Regions from separate parts of the Endothiovibrio diazotrophicus genome, predicted to be linked through region 3. Evidence: predicted binding sites of a transcription regulator. Region 3 holds the regulator's gene; each other region holds the start of a gene.

Region 1 (3,204 bases), on a different contig from region 3:
CCAGCCGCCCACCTCCTGGTCCACCTCCAATCCCGGGGAGTACGGCTTCTATGCCAACGTCAATCCCGAGGTGGACCATCCGCGCTGGAGCCAGCGCTACGAGCGGCGCATCGGTGAACTGCGTCGCCGGCCGACCCTGCCCTTCAACGGCTATGCCGACGAAGTGGCCCACCTCTATGCCGGGATGGACCTTCAGCGCTATTTTTGACGGCGTTCGCCAATTACCGATCAAGTGGACGGATGACGGATGCGCGTGGCGAAACCGCTGCTGTTTTTTCTCTGCCTTCTCCCGGCGTTGATCGGCGCGTGGGGGTTCTACGCCGACCGCTTGGGGGCCAATCCGGTGGAGGCGTCGATCCACTCCAGTGGCGACTGGGCATTGCGTCTGCTGCTGGCGACCCTGGCGCTGTCGCCATTGCGCCGGGCGGGGTGGAGCGGGGCGTTGCGCTTCCGGCGGATGGTGGGGTTGTTCGCCTTCTTCTACGCCGCCCTCCACTTCACCCTCTGGTTGTGGCTCGACCGCTGGTTCCTGTGGCCGGAGATCGCCGCCGACCTGTTCAAACGCCCCTACATCACCGTCGGTTTCACCGCCCAGCTGCTGTTGCTGCCCCTGGCGCTCACCTCCACCGGCGCCATGATCCGCCGCCTCGGCCGCAATTGGCGGCGGCTCCACCGGCTGGTCTATCCGGCGGCGGCCCTCGCCGTGCTCCATTTCCTGTGGAAGGCGAAGGGGCATGACTATCTGGAAGTGGGGATCTACGGCGCGGTGCTGGCCCTGTTGCTGGCCGAGCGGGTGGTGCGGCGGTTCGCACGGTGAGCTTTTTTTCCGCAACGGGGGCGTGAGGACGTAGGGGCAGAGACGCGACAGCGCATCCGATCAAAACGAAGGCAGTGGCAATTCCACGGGGATCGCTCCGTCCGACCGGCGCCCGGTGGATGCGTTATCGCTCGTCTGTCCCTTACTGCAGCACCTCGATCTCCACGCGGCGGTTCTTCGAACGTCCCTCCTCGGTCTTGTTGCTCGCCACCGGCCGCGAGCGGCCGAAGGCGCGCACCTTGATCAGCTTCTTGTCGATGCCCCGGTTGGTCAGGTAGAGCTCCACGTTGGCGGCCCGGGTCAGCGAGATCCGCTGGTTGTATTTGGTGGTGCCACGCATGTCGGAGTGGCCGTCCACCAACACCTTGCGCACCCGGCTGGTGGCGTTGAGGTATTCGATCACCAGATCGAGGTATTCGCGGGTCTCTTCGGTGAGTCGCGTGCTGTCGCTGTCGAAGTGGAGCACCTTGAACTTCACCTGCTCGAAGGTGGGGGTGAGCGAGTCGGCGCAGGCGAGGAATTCACGATACCCCTCGTCGAAATGGATGGCGGTGAGGGCGACCTTGGTCTCCACCACGCCGGGTGGGTCCTCGTAGCGCAGGGTCGGGCTCATCCCCTGCTCAAGGGCGGCGGCAATCTGGTCGATCATCGTCCCTTCGATGCGGAAGGGGGTGCGGCCACGCCCGATCTGCACCTCGCCCAGTCGCCGGGCGTTGACCCCCGGACGCCAACCGGGCGGGGCGCTGATGATGAGCGCCTTGCCGTCGCCGTGGTGGGGGCGCAGGGTCTCCAGCTCGAGCACCAGTTTGCGTCCCATGTCGCGGCGCAACACGGCGCGACCGAAGTTGGGGATCTCGTGGCTGAGGGTGCAGGAGCGCTCGCTGGCGGCGGCCTGCCACTGCGACTGATCGAGATCGGCCTGGTAGGTGAGGATGCGCTCTCCGGCACCGGCGACGCCGGTGACGAAGGCGAGGGTGAGCAGGGTGGGGGCGAGTGGTCTCATCTCGGTTCGTCCGTCACGTTTCGGGGTGGATGGGCGTGGGCCCGTCCGGGTGGGTCGATAGCGAAAATCAAGCAGTTTTCATGCCGCCAATCTCCCGGCCGGCGCGGCGAATCGTCGGAAAAATGGCGGTCAATTCCTGCAGAAAAGATCCCGTTAAGCGGGCCATCGGAATATGCGAGAATACCCGACCCCCTTGCAGAATGCGCCGTTCGATCCCCTTCGGGGAACGGAACGGTCGGCCATCCCAACGTAGAGCCCCGTAATCGAGCGATGGATATCAAGAAACCGAGAACCGTTGAACAGTATGTGGACCTGATCGATCAGGCGATCTTCGAGGTGGAGGAGCTGCGGCTCGCCATGGAGTACGACATGGAGGGTATGGGTGGCGCGGACAGCTTCCTCGCCGAGCTGGAGGAGCAGATTCGCGGCATCAAGCGGCAGATGGCAGAAGGCACCTACCAGTGGGCCAGCGGCGATCTGCCCTTCATGGACATCGTCAACCACGCCAGCGACCGCGCGCTGCCGTTCAAGCACCTGCTGCGGCTGATCAACTTCACCCACGTCACCGGGTTGGAGACCTCGCCAGAGGACGACTGAATGAGCCAAGAGACCGTATTCGACCTGGAGTTGATCCGCCGCTACGACAAGTCCGGTCCGCGCTACACCTCCTACCCGACCGCGCCGCAGTTCGACGAAGGCTTCGGCGAGTCGCAGTACCGGGAGCGGGCCGCGCGGACCAACGCCGAGCAGCCCCTGCGACCGCTCTCGCTCTACTTCCACATCCCTTTCTGCGACACCGTCTGCTTCTACTGCGGCTGCAACAAGATGGCGACCAAGGACCGCGGCCTCGCCCAACCCTACCTGGATCGCATCTATAAGGAGCTGGAGCTGCAGGGCGCGCTGTTCGACCGCTCGCGCACGGTGGACCAGCTCCACTGGGGCGGCGGCACCCCCACCTTCATCAGCCACGACCAGATGCGCGAGCTGATGACGGTCACCGGCCGCCACTTCACCCTGCGTGACGACGACAGCGGCGAGTACTCCATCGAGATCGATCCCCGCGAGGCCACCGCCGAGACGGTGGCGCTGCTGCGCGAGATCGGCTTCAACCGGATGAGCCTCGGCGTTCAGGACTTCAACCCGCAAGTGCAGAAGGCGGTCAACCGCATCCAGTCGGAGGCGGAGACCTTGGCGGTGTTGGAGGCGGCGCGCAGGGAGGGCTTCCGCTCGACCTCCATGGACTTCATCTACGGCCTCCCGTTCCAGAGCGTGGAGAGCTTCGGCAAGACCCTCGATCGGGCCATCGAGATCGATCCCGATCGCCTCTCCATCTTCAATTACGCCCACCTGCCGGAGATCTTCAAGCCGCAGCGGCGGATCAACG
Region 2 (3,204 bases), on a different contig from region 3:
GGAGGCCGACGAGGAGCATCCCTACGGTCATGGCCGCATCGAGACCCTGGCGACGGTGATCCTGGGAGTGATCCTGATCGCGGTGGGTCTCGGCATCCTGTGGGATGCGGTGTTGCGGCTGTTCGACACCGATCTCCAGCTCCATCCGGGCTGGCTCGCCATGGCCGGTGCCGCCGCCTCCATCTTCGCCAAGGAGGGGCTCTACCACTACACCATGGTGGTGGCGCGCCGGTTGCGCTCCAACCTGCTCAAGGCCAACGCCTGGCATCACCGTTCGGATGCCGTCTCCTCGGTGGTGGTGGTGGTGGGCATCGCCGGCTCCATGGCCGGTCTCGGCTACCTGGATGCGATTGCCGCGGCGATCGTCGCCCTGATGGTGACGAAGATCGGCTTCGACCTCGGCTGGACCGCCATCCACGAGTTGATCGATACCGCCCTGGAGCGGGAGAAGGTGGTGGAGATCGAGCGCACCATCCTGGCGGTGCCGGGGGTGGAGGAGCTCCATCTGCTGCGCACCCGCCGGATGGGGGCCGACGCCCTGGTGGACGTCCACATCATCCTCACCGATCCCCGCATCAGCGTCTCCGAAGGCCATCAGATCAGTGAGACGGTGCGCGCTACCCTGATTCGCAAGATCGACGAGGTGAGTGACGTCACCGTCCACATCGATCCGGAGGATGACGAGGCGGGGTCTTCGTGCCAACATCTGCCGCTACGCGACTCGTTGCTGAAACGCCTCGGGGAGCCGTGGCGGGCCCTGTGCGAGGAGCACCGGGTGGAGGCGGTGCGGCTGCACTACCTGTTCGGGCGGATCGAGCCGGAGTTGCTGATCCCGATGGGCGAAGGCGTCGACCCGGCGCGGGCCGAGGAGATCGCCGCGGCGTTCAACGCCCTCGCCGTTACGGTGAAGGAGCTGGGCCCGGTGGTGGTCCGTTTTCACTGAAACGTAAGAAGTCTGCACAATAAAGGTGCATTGGCGCCTGTTGTTGCGCCGAGATAGTGCGGCCGGCCGGGGCCGAACTCCGTGATCCGTGAGTAAATACGCGTACTTACCGCGTGTGATTCGTGGCATGGAACCTGCTATCCCATGGGGCGTTTTTTGCCCCTCCCGCCGGCCGCGGGAACCTTAAACAAACTGCATCACCCTTTCAGGAGGAGCACCAATGTCCGGTACCGACGTTATCAACATGATCAAAGAGAAGGACGTGAAGTGGGTTGACCTGCGCTTCTGCGACACCCGCGGCAAGGAGCAGCACGTCACCATTCCCGCCAGCGACGTCGATGACGGGTTCTTCGCCGACGGCAAGATGTTCGACGGCTCCTCCATCTCCGGCTGGAAGGGGATCAACGAGTCCGACATGATCCTCATGCCCGACGCCGACACCGCCGTGCTCGATCCCTTCTTCGAGGATCCCACCGTCATCATCCGTTGCGACATCGTCGAGCCCGCCACCATGCAGGGCTACGAGCGCGACCCGCGCTCCGTCGGCCACCGCGCCGAGGCCTACCTGAAGTCCACCGGTATCGGCGACACCGCGCTGTTCGGTCCCGAGCCCGAGTTCTTCATCCTCGACGACGTCCGCTGGGGCGCTGATCTCTCCGGCTCCTTCGTCAAGATCGATTCCGAAGAGGCCGAGTGGAACTCCGAGCGCACCTACGAGGGTGGCAACATGGGGCACCGCCCCGGCGTCAAGGGCGGCTACTTCCCGGTTCCCCCGGTCGACTCCCTGCACGACATCCGCGCCTCCATGTGCGACGCGATGAGCGAGATGGGCCTCACCGTCGAGGTGCATCACCACGAGGTGGCCACCGCCGGCCAGTGCGAGATCGGCACCGGCGCCAACCCCCTGGTGAAGAAGGCCGATGAGGTGCTGATCCTCAAGTACTGCGTGCAGAACGTCGCCCACGCCTATGGCAAGACCGCCACCTTCATGCCCAAGCCGATCGTCGGCGACAACGGCTCCGGCATGCACGTCCACATGTCGCTGTCGAAGGATGGCACCAACCTGTTTGCCGGCGACCTCTACGGCGGCCTGTCCGAGACCGCGCTGTACTACATCGGCGGCATCATCAAGCACGCCCGTGCGCTGAACGCCTTCGCCAACGCCTCCACCAACTCCTACAAGCGTCTGGTGCCCGGCTTCGAGGCCCCGGTGATGCTGGCCTACTCCGCCCGCAACCGTTCCGCCTCCATCCGTATCCCCTACGTGATGACCCCCAAGGCGCGTCGTATCGAGGTGCGTTTCGGTGATCCCACCGCCAACCCCTACCTCTGCTTCGCCGCCTACCTGATGGCCGGCATCGACGGCATCCAGAACAAGATCCACCCCGGCGACGCGATGGACAAGGACCTGTACGACCTGCCCGCCGAGGAGGCCGCCCAGATCCCCACCGTCTGCCACAGCCTGGACATGGCCCTGGACGCCCTGGACGCCGACCGCGAGTTCCTGACCAAGGGTGGCGTGTTCACCGACGACATGATCGACGCCTACATCGCCCTGAAGATGGAAGAGGTCACCCGCATGCGCATGACCACCCATCCGGTGGAGTACGACATGTACTACAGCCTCTGATTTTTTCTAACGAAAAAATCAGCATTCGCTGAGTGAAAAAGGGCCCCGCATTGCGGGGCCTTTTTTTGTGGAAAAGTGTGTTGAAGGATATACCCCCTGGTGGAGACCGGGGCTGCGCTTCGTAGGGTGGTGCGTTGGGCATGCCTCGCAAATCGGGAGAATCTCTCACCGGCGTCGGCGGGCGCAGCCCGCCCTATAGGGCGCGCCGTGCGCGCCATGGTGGTTGGAGAATTCCCGTTTACGGGGATAGCCTCTCCTGACGCCTGACGCCTGACGCCTGACGCCTGACGCCTGACGCCTGACGTCTGGCACCCCTCCCCACGCCCCTTCCCAGTGCCACCGCCCTATAATAGTGCGCAGCAGTCACCCAACACCCCCACATGCCCCTATCAAACACGGGGAAATCGCGGCCTTGCGCGATTTCCCCGCTCTGGAAGACAAATTGCATACGGTGGCGCCGTGGAAAACTTCAGCCAACGAATTCTCGACAACCTGACCTCCGCGGTACTGCTGCTGGACCGGGATTTGCGCCTCACCTACGTCAATCCGGCGGCGGAGATGCTGTTCGCCCTGAGCGCCCGGCAGGCCACCGGACTGCGTATCGCCGAGCTGCTCTCCAAGGACGCGGAGT
Region 3 (3,204 bases):
CACTCCCGCAGCCATTGCGGGCCCCGATGGAGGACCAGGACCATGATGATGCCCCGCTTGCTGCCCAACGAACTGCTCGCCACCCTGCCCGGATTCGTCCGCTACGACCTGGCCGACGCGCTGACCGATCCGCGGGCGCTGACCTTCGGCGAGACCCACCGTTTCGGCGAGTGGGAGCTGCGCCTGGAGGAGGACGTCGAGGAGCCGGGGCGCATCCACTGCATCCTCACGCTGGAGGAGGAGGGACAGCTCCACCTGATGCTCGATTCCCGCGGCGAGGAGGCCGAGCTGTTCGCCTGCCACGGCGGCGGCTGCGCCTGCGACGCCCGTCTCGGCATGGAGTTCTGCGCCAAGCCGGAGCGCTGGTTGGCCCCCCTGCCGGTGCCGGTGCGCTGGCTCTGACCCAGTGCGAAGGAGGTGGCACCTTGTGGCCATGCCCGGGGGGGGGGGCATCGCCACCCGCGTAGCGTAGCCGTAACCAAATCCGACGATTTGGCATACAATGGGCCCGATTCTTGTAAGGGTGGCCCCGCGGCGATGACGCATATTCGGTTCGTATCATGAAGCAGTCGCTTCAACTCCGGCTCGGTCAGTACCTGACCATGACTCCCCAACTGCAGCAGGCGATCCGTCTGCTGCAGCTCTCGACCCTGGAACTGCAGATGGAGGTGCAGCAGGCATTGGAGAGCAATCCGATGCTGGAATCGGGGGAGGACGACGAGATCGAGGGCTACGCCGGGGCGGAGGCGGAGAGCAACCGCCAGGAGCGGGAGGCGCCGGCGGAGGAGTCCTCCTCCTCGGGCGACGACTTCGAGGCGCCGGTCGCGGCCGAGGAGCGCGAGCGCGACTTCGAGTCCGACGCCACGATGCCCGACGACCTGCCGGTGGACAGTGTGTGGGAGGACGTCTACGACGGCGCCACCGCCTACTCGCGCAACGACGAGGGGGAGGAGCGGGTCTTCGAGTACGCCGACACCTCCGGCCGTTCGCTGCGCGACCACCTGGTGTGGCAGATGGAGCTGTCGCGCTTCAGCGAGACCGACGAGGCGATCGCCGAGGCGATCATCGACGCCATCGACGAGGACGGCTATCTCAAGCAGTCCCTCGACGAGCTCCACGAGGGGCTCGCCGACCAGGGGCTGGAGGTGGAACCTGACGAGGTGGCGGCGGTGCTGCGCCGGATCCAGGCGATGGACCCCGCCGGCGTCGCCGCCCGCGACCTCGGCGAGTGCCTGGTGTTGCAACTGCGCCAGCTGCCCGCCGACACCCCGTGGCGGACCGAGGCGATGGCGCTGGTCGGCGAGCACATCGAGCTGCTCGGCAACCGCGACTTCAAGACCCTGATGCGGCGGATGAAGCTGGCCGAGGAGCAGCTCTCCGAGGTGCTCGACCTGGTGCGCACCCTCAACCCGCGCCCCGGCTCGGCGATCGAGCAGGCCGCCCCCCAATACATCGTCCCCGACGTCTTCGTGCGCAAGCTGAAGGGGCGCTGGGTGGTCGAGCTGAACCCCGAGGCGGCCCCCAAGATCCGCGTCAACAGCTACTACGCCAGCCTCCTCGGGCGGGCCGGCGGCGGCGAGCTGAAGGGGCAGTTGCAGGAGGCGCGCTGGCTGATCAAGAGCCTGCAGAGCCGCAGCGAGACCCTGCTCAAGGTGGCCACCGCCATCGTCGAGCGTCAGCAGGCGTTCCTCGAGCAGGGTGAGGAGGCGATGCGCCCGCTGGTGCTGCGTGATGTGGCCGAGACGGTCGAGATGCACGAGTCGACCATCTCGCGGATCACCACCCAGAAGTTCATGCACACCCCCCGCGGCATCTTCGAATTCAAGTATTTCTTCTCCAGCCACGTCGGCACCGCCGACGGCGGGGAGGCCTCCTCGACCGCCATCCGTGCCCGGATCAGGAAGCTGATCGCCGCCGAGGAGCCGCGTAAGCCGTTGAGCGACAACAAATTGGCCAAGATGCTCGAGGGCGAGGGGATCAACGTGGCGCGGCGCACCGTGGCCAAATACCGCGAGGCGATGAATATCCCCGCCTCCAACGAGCGGAAACGGCTACAATAGCCGGCCCTCCCGCCGGGGGACGGATCGCCGCCTCTTTCGGCGCAACCGATACGAAAACGATTCTTGAGGAGTCTCGACCGATGCAACTGAACCTGACCGGCCACCACGTGGACATCACCGATGCCATGCGCAACTACGTCAACGAGAAGACCGAGCGGCTGGAGCGTCACTTCGACCAGATGACCAACGTGCATGTGGTGCTCAGCGTGGAGAAGCTGCGCAACAAGGCCGAGGCGACCATCCACGTCAACGGCGCCGATCTCTTCGCCGACGCCGAGCACGAGGACATGTACGCCGCCATCGATGCCCTCGCCGACAAGCTGGACCGGCAGATCAAGAAGCACAAAGAGAAGCTCACCGACCATCGCAAGTAACCACGGTTCGGCCCCGTGGCGGCGTGCCTCGGGGTCCCCTTCCCAGGGGCCATAGACCATGCAACTGAGCGAACTACTCTGCCGGGAGTGCAGCACCCGGACCCTTCAGGCAGGGAGCAAGAAGCGGGCGTTGGAACTGGTCAGCGAGATGATCGCCAACCACCTCGACGCCCTCACCCAGGCGGAGATCTTCGATAGCCTGATCGGCCGCGAGCGGCTCGGCTCCACCGGCATGGGCCACGGAGTGGCCATCCCCCACGGCCGCGTCAAGGGCATCGCCCGGGCCATCGGCGCCTTCGTCCGCCTGGAGCAGGCGGTGGACTTCGATGCCATCGACCGCCAGCCGGTGGACCTGCTGTTTTTCCTCCTGGTGCCCGAGCACTACACCGACGAACATCTGCAGATCCTCTCCACCCTGGCCGAGATGTTCAGCGACGAGCCGTTCTGCGCCACCCTGCGGGCGGCGGCCGACGACGCCTCGCTCTATCGCCTGATCGTCGACTGGCAGCCCGCCTCCAGCGCCCTGCAATGAAACGCACCGTCACCGCCGAGCAGCTCTACCGTGCCCTCCGCGGGCGGCTGGGGCTCTCCTGGGAGGAGGGCGGGCAGCGGGAGGCGTGCATCGTCGGCGACTGCACCGAGCTGGAGACCGGCCGCTGTCTGGTGGGCCACCTCAACCTGATCCACCCCTGCCGTATCCAGGTCCTCGACCGCCAGGAGTTGCAGCACCTCGACTCCCTCGGCGACAACTCCCGCGACGACAGCCTCGA
Region 4 (3,204 bases), on a different contig from region 3:
CCCCTAGGCCGCGATGACGCCGTTTCCCGTTCCCCCGCAAACCAAACCGATGCGCCGCACTCCGCCCCATCGCGGCCTAGGGGCCGCTCCTACAGGGTTCGGCGATCCTCAGGCCGCCGCCAGCGCCAGCTTCTCCGGCGGGATGCCGGTGAGGCTCCCCGGCGGGTTGATCGGCTCACCGGCGGCGTCGAGGATCGCCCCCTCGATGGGGCAGATCGCCGCGCACTGCGGCTCGCTGAAGTGGCCATCACACTCAGTACACTTGCCCGCATCGATGGTGAAATGCGGCTTCGCCTCACTGATCGCCTGCTCCGGGCAGAGCGGCTCGCAGGCGTAGCAGTTGACGCAGGACTCGATGATCTTCAGGGCCATGATTCACCTCTTCAGATTAAGATTGGCCACGGAGCCACGGAGGACACGGAGCAGACCTCTTCTTCCGCCTCCGTGCCCTCCGTGGCTCCGTGGCGAATTCCTAAGCGACCGACGCGTGAGCCGCGGACTCGGCCAGCTTGCCGCTCTCGGCAAGGGTCCGGTAGGCCTTGGCCACCGCGGCGTCGATCTCCTCCATGGCGAACTCCACCATCGGCTGGATGCCGGCGGCCTCCAGGCCGGTCCACGGCTCCAGGCCGACCCGCGAGCAGAGCACCGCCTCGCACCCGTCCAGCGAGCGGATGATCTGATCGAGACGGCTCTCGGCGCCGCACTCGTCGCTGCCGGTGCAGTAGTTGGTGGCCTGGCGCGGCCCGATGAAGCGCACCCCCTCGGGGCTCGCCTCGTAGACCAGGAACTCCTTGGCGTAACCGAAGTGCTCGTTGACCACGCCGAAGCCCTTGGTCGCCACCGCGATCAAGGCCGGGCGGGTCGCCACCTGCGGCGCGCTGCGCTTGAGCTGATCCAGGGAGATCACCGCGACGGCGGCGTTGTCGTCCATCCGCTGCTTGATCTCCTCATGGACCTTGGCCCGCCGTTCCATGGCAGCGCCGTAATCGATCTCCATCAGCTCCACCTTCTCGGTGGTGAACTCGGAACCGCGATCCTCGCCGAGCATGCCCACCGCGTCGGCGCGGCACTGGCGGCAGTGACGCATCATGTTCATGTCGCCGGCGCAGGCGTCCTGCAGCGAGGCCAGCTCGGCGTCGCTCGGGCTGGGGTGCTCCATCACGCCGTAGTAAGTGCCGTGCTCGGCCTCGGCGATCAGCGGCATGATGTTGTGGAGGAAGGCGCCGCGCGCCTTCACCGCCTGGTTCACCTCTTTCAGGTGCTGGTCGTTGACGCCGGGGATCATCACTGAGTTGACCTTCACCAGCACCCCCTTCTCGGCGAGCAGTTCGAGCGACTTCATCTGCTGTTCGAGGAGGATCCTGGCGCCCTTCACGCCGCGGATGCGGCGGTGGTTCCAGAAGATCCAGGGGTAGATCTTGGCGCCGATCTCGGGGTCGATGGCGTTGATGGTGAGGGTGACGTGGCTGATGTTGTACTTGGCCAGCTCCTCGACGTGCTCGGGCAGGTTGAGGCCGTTGGTGGAGACACAGAGCTTGATGTCCGGGGTCTCCGCGGCGAGGCGGCGGAAGGTCTCGAAGGTGCGCTCGGGGTTGGCCATGGCATCCCCGGGGCCGGCGATGCCGACCACCGTCATCTGCGGGATCTCGGCGGCCACCGCCTTGACCTTGCGCACCGCCTGATCGGGGGTGAGCACCTCGGAGACCACGCCGGGGCGCGACTCGTTGGAGCAGTCGTACTTGCGGTTGCAGTAGTTGCACTGGATGTTGCAGGCCGGGGCCACCGCCACATGCATGCGGGCGAAGTGGTGGTGGGCCTTCTCGGAGTAGCAGGGGTGATCCCGCACCTGGTCGCGGATGTGCTCGGGCAGACCGGCGAGCGGCTCCGGGCGTCCTGCCCTCTCGCCGCATACAGGTCCTCCTGACCCTAACTGGTCTTCGCTGCCGCCGCAGGAGGAGGCGGAGCAGCCGCCGGCGGATTCGATCGGAGTGAGCTGGGTGGAACAGGCCATGGTTTTCTCCCCAAGTTTCGTATGGGAGGGGGTAGAGCAAGGGGCGTGCCCTGTCCGGCAGGGTAGCGTTTTATTGTTTTTTCATTGACTTAGCAATTAACCGCGTAGGCTACCCGTGTATTGCATGGCACCTTCGGGGGCAGTTTTGTGACGGATGCGACAAGGACTGCGGGGTTCGGGGCAGGGGGGATTGTCGGGTTTTCACCAAGTGCCTGGTTCAGCGTTGGATGATTGGCCATGAAGGGCGGGCAAAGAGGAACGAAGGACAGTAACCCACGGGAGCAGGTTCCAACCCCGTAGGTCGCGGCTACCGCCGCGACGGAACGGAGGCAGCGGGGTGTGAACGGAAGCGTTCTTTCCGAACGAGCCGCGACGTTCGGACGGTTTCGGCGTGGAATCAGACAACGGTGCTTCCGTTCGCGTCGGCGCGGTAGCGCCAACCTACGGGAAGGCTTCCTTTCACGTCCACGGCGGCTTCGTCACCGTCAACGTTAATCTCTCGGTGCTCTACTGCCCCCCTACAACTGATCGACCCCGTTGGGACATCAGCGAGGTTGCGGTATAACGGGCGCCCGTTCCCACCCACCGGAGACCACCGTGATCCTCGCCACCCTCGCCGACGCCGCCCGCTACGCCCCGCTCCACCCGCTGTTCGCCGAGGCGTTCCGCTTCCTCGCCCACCCCGACCTGGCGCAGTTGCCGGAGGGGCGCCACCCGATCAAGGGCGAGCGGCTCTTCGCCATCGTCGCCAAGGGGGCGGCACGACCCCGCGAGGAGGCGCCGCTGGAGGTCCACCGGCGCTACATCGACATCCAGTACGTGATCGCCGGCAACGACGAGATGGGCTGGCGTCCGCTGGGCGACTGCACCGATCCGGCGGGGGCCTACGACGAGGAGCGCGACCTGCTCTTCTTCCGCGACGCCCCGCGCGCCTGGTTCACCGTACGTCCCGGCGACTACGCGCTGTTCCTGCCCGGCGATGCCCACGCACCGATGACCGGCAGCGGCGAGATCCACAAGGTGGTGGTGAAAGTGGCGGTGGAGTGAGGCGGAAGAGGAGGCTTTAACCGCAGATTTCGCAGATTGACGCAGATTATTGGTCTTCCAGATCTGCGTTCATCTGCGCAATCTGCGGTTCACTCTTCTTCTTGCCGTTACCGCTTGAGATGGGCGGCCAGCGCGGAGTCCATGGT

The links. Region 3 encodes sigma-54, which starts transcription at its own class of promoters, with help from an activator protein. Its sites were predicted from a motif close to TGGCANGNTNCNTGCTT; they were not measured.
Region 1: a site for sigma-54 is predicted at 1,890-1,906, ahead of ACYQ2W_RS21150 (flagellar protein MotY). Genes of this name have one in related genera too.
Region 2: a site for sigma-54 is predicted at 1,067-1,083, ahead of glnA (glutamate--ammonia ligase). Genes of this name have one in related genera too.
Region 4: a site for sigma-54 is predicted at 2,046-2,062, ahead of nifB (nitrogenase cofactor biosynthesis protein NifB). Genes of this name have one in related genera too.

The regions. Positions count from the first base shown of each region.
Region 1 covers NZ_BAAHXB010000114.1:2,753-5,956, reverse strand. Annotated here, with positions in the region: gene msrP (protein-methionine-sulfoxide reductase catalytic subunit MsrP) at 1-208, shown strand, start outside; gene ACYQ2W_RS21155 (protein-methionine-sulfoxide reductase heme-binding subunit MsrQ) at 248-817, shown strand; gene ACYQ2W_RS21150 (flagellar protein MotY) at 960-1,820, opposite strand; gene ACYQ2W_RS21145 (hypothetical protein) at 2,091-2,417, shown strand; gene hemN (oxygen-independent coproporphyrinogen III oxidase) at 2,418-3,204, shown strand, end outside.
Region 2 covers NZ_BAAHXB010000006.1:14,689-17,892, reverse strand. Annotated here, with positions in the region: gene ACYQ2W_RS02930 (cation diffusion facilitator family transporter) at 1-943, shown strand, start outside; gene glnA (glutamate--ammonia ligase) at 1,164-2,573, shown strand; gene glnL (nitrogen regulation protein NR(II)) at 3,033-3,204, shown strand, end outside.
Region 3 covers NZ_BAAHXB010000009.1:51,164-54,367, forward strand. Annotated here, with positions in the region: gene ACYQ2W_RS04300 (hypothetical protein) at 43-402, shown strand; gene ACYQ2W_RS04305 (RNA polymerase factor sigma-54) at 561-2,060, shown strand; gene hpf (ribosome hibernation promoting factor) at 2,141-2,434, shown strand; gene ptsN (PTS IIA-like nitrogen regulatory protein PtsN) at 2,493-2,966, shown strand; gene hprK (HPr(Ser) kinase/phosphatase) at 2,963-3,204, shown strand, end outside.
Region 4 covers NZ_BAAHXB010000015.1:43,908-47,111, reverse strand. Annotated here, with positions in the region: gene ACYQ2W_RS06365 (4Fe-4S binding protein) at 109-372, opposite strand; gene nifB (nitrogenase cofactor biosynthesis protein NifB) at 473-2,011, opposite strand; gene ACYQ2W_RS06355 (NanQ anomerase/TabA/YiaL family protein) at 2,609-3,058, shown strand; gene ACYQ2W_RS06350 (bacteriohemerythrin) at 3,166-3,204, opposite strand, start outside.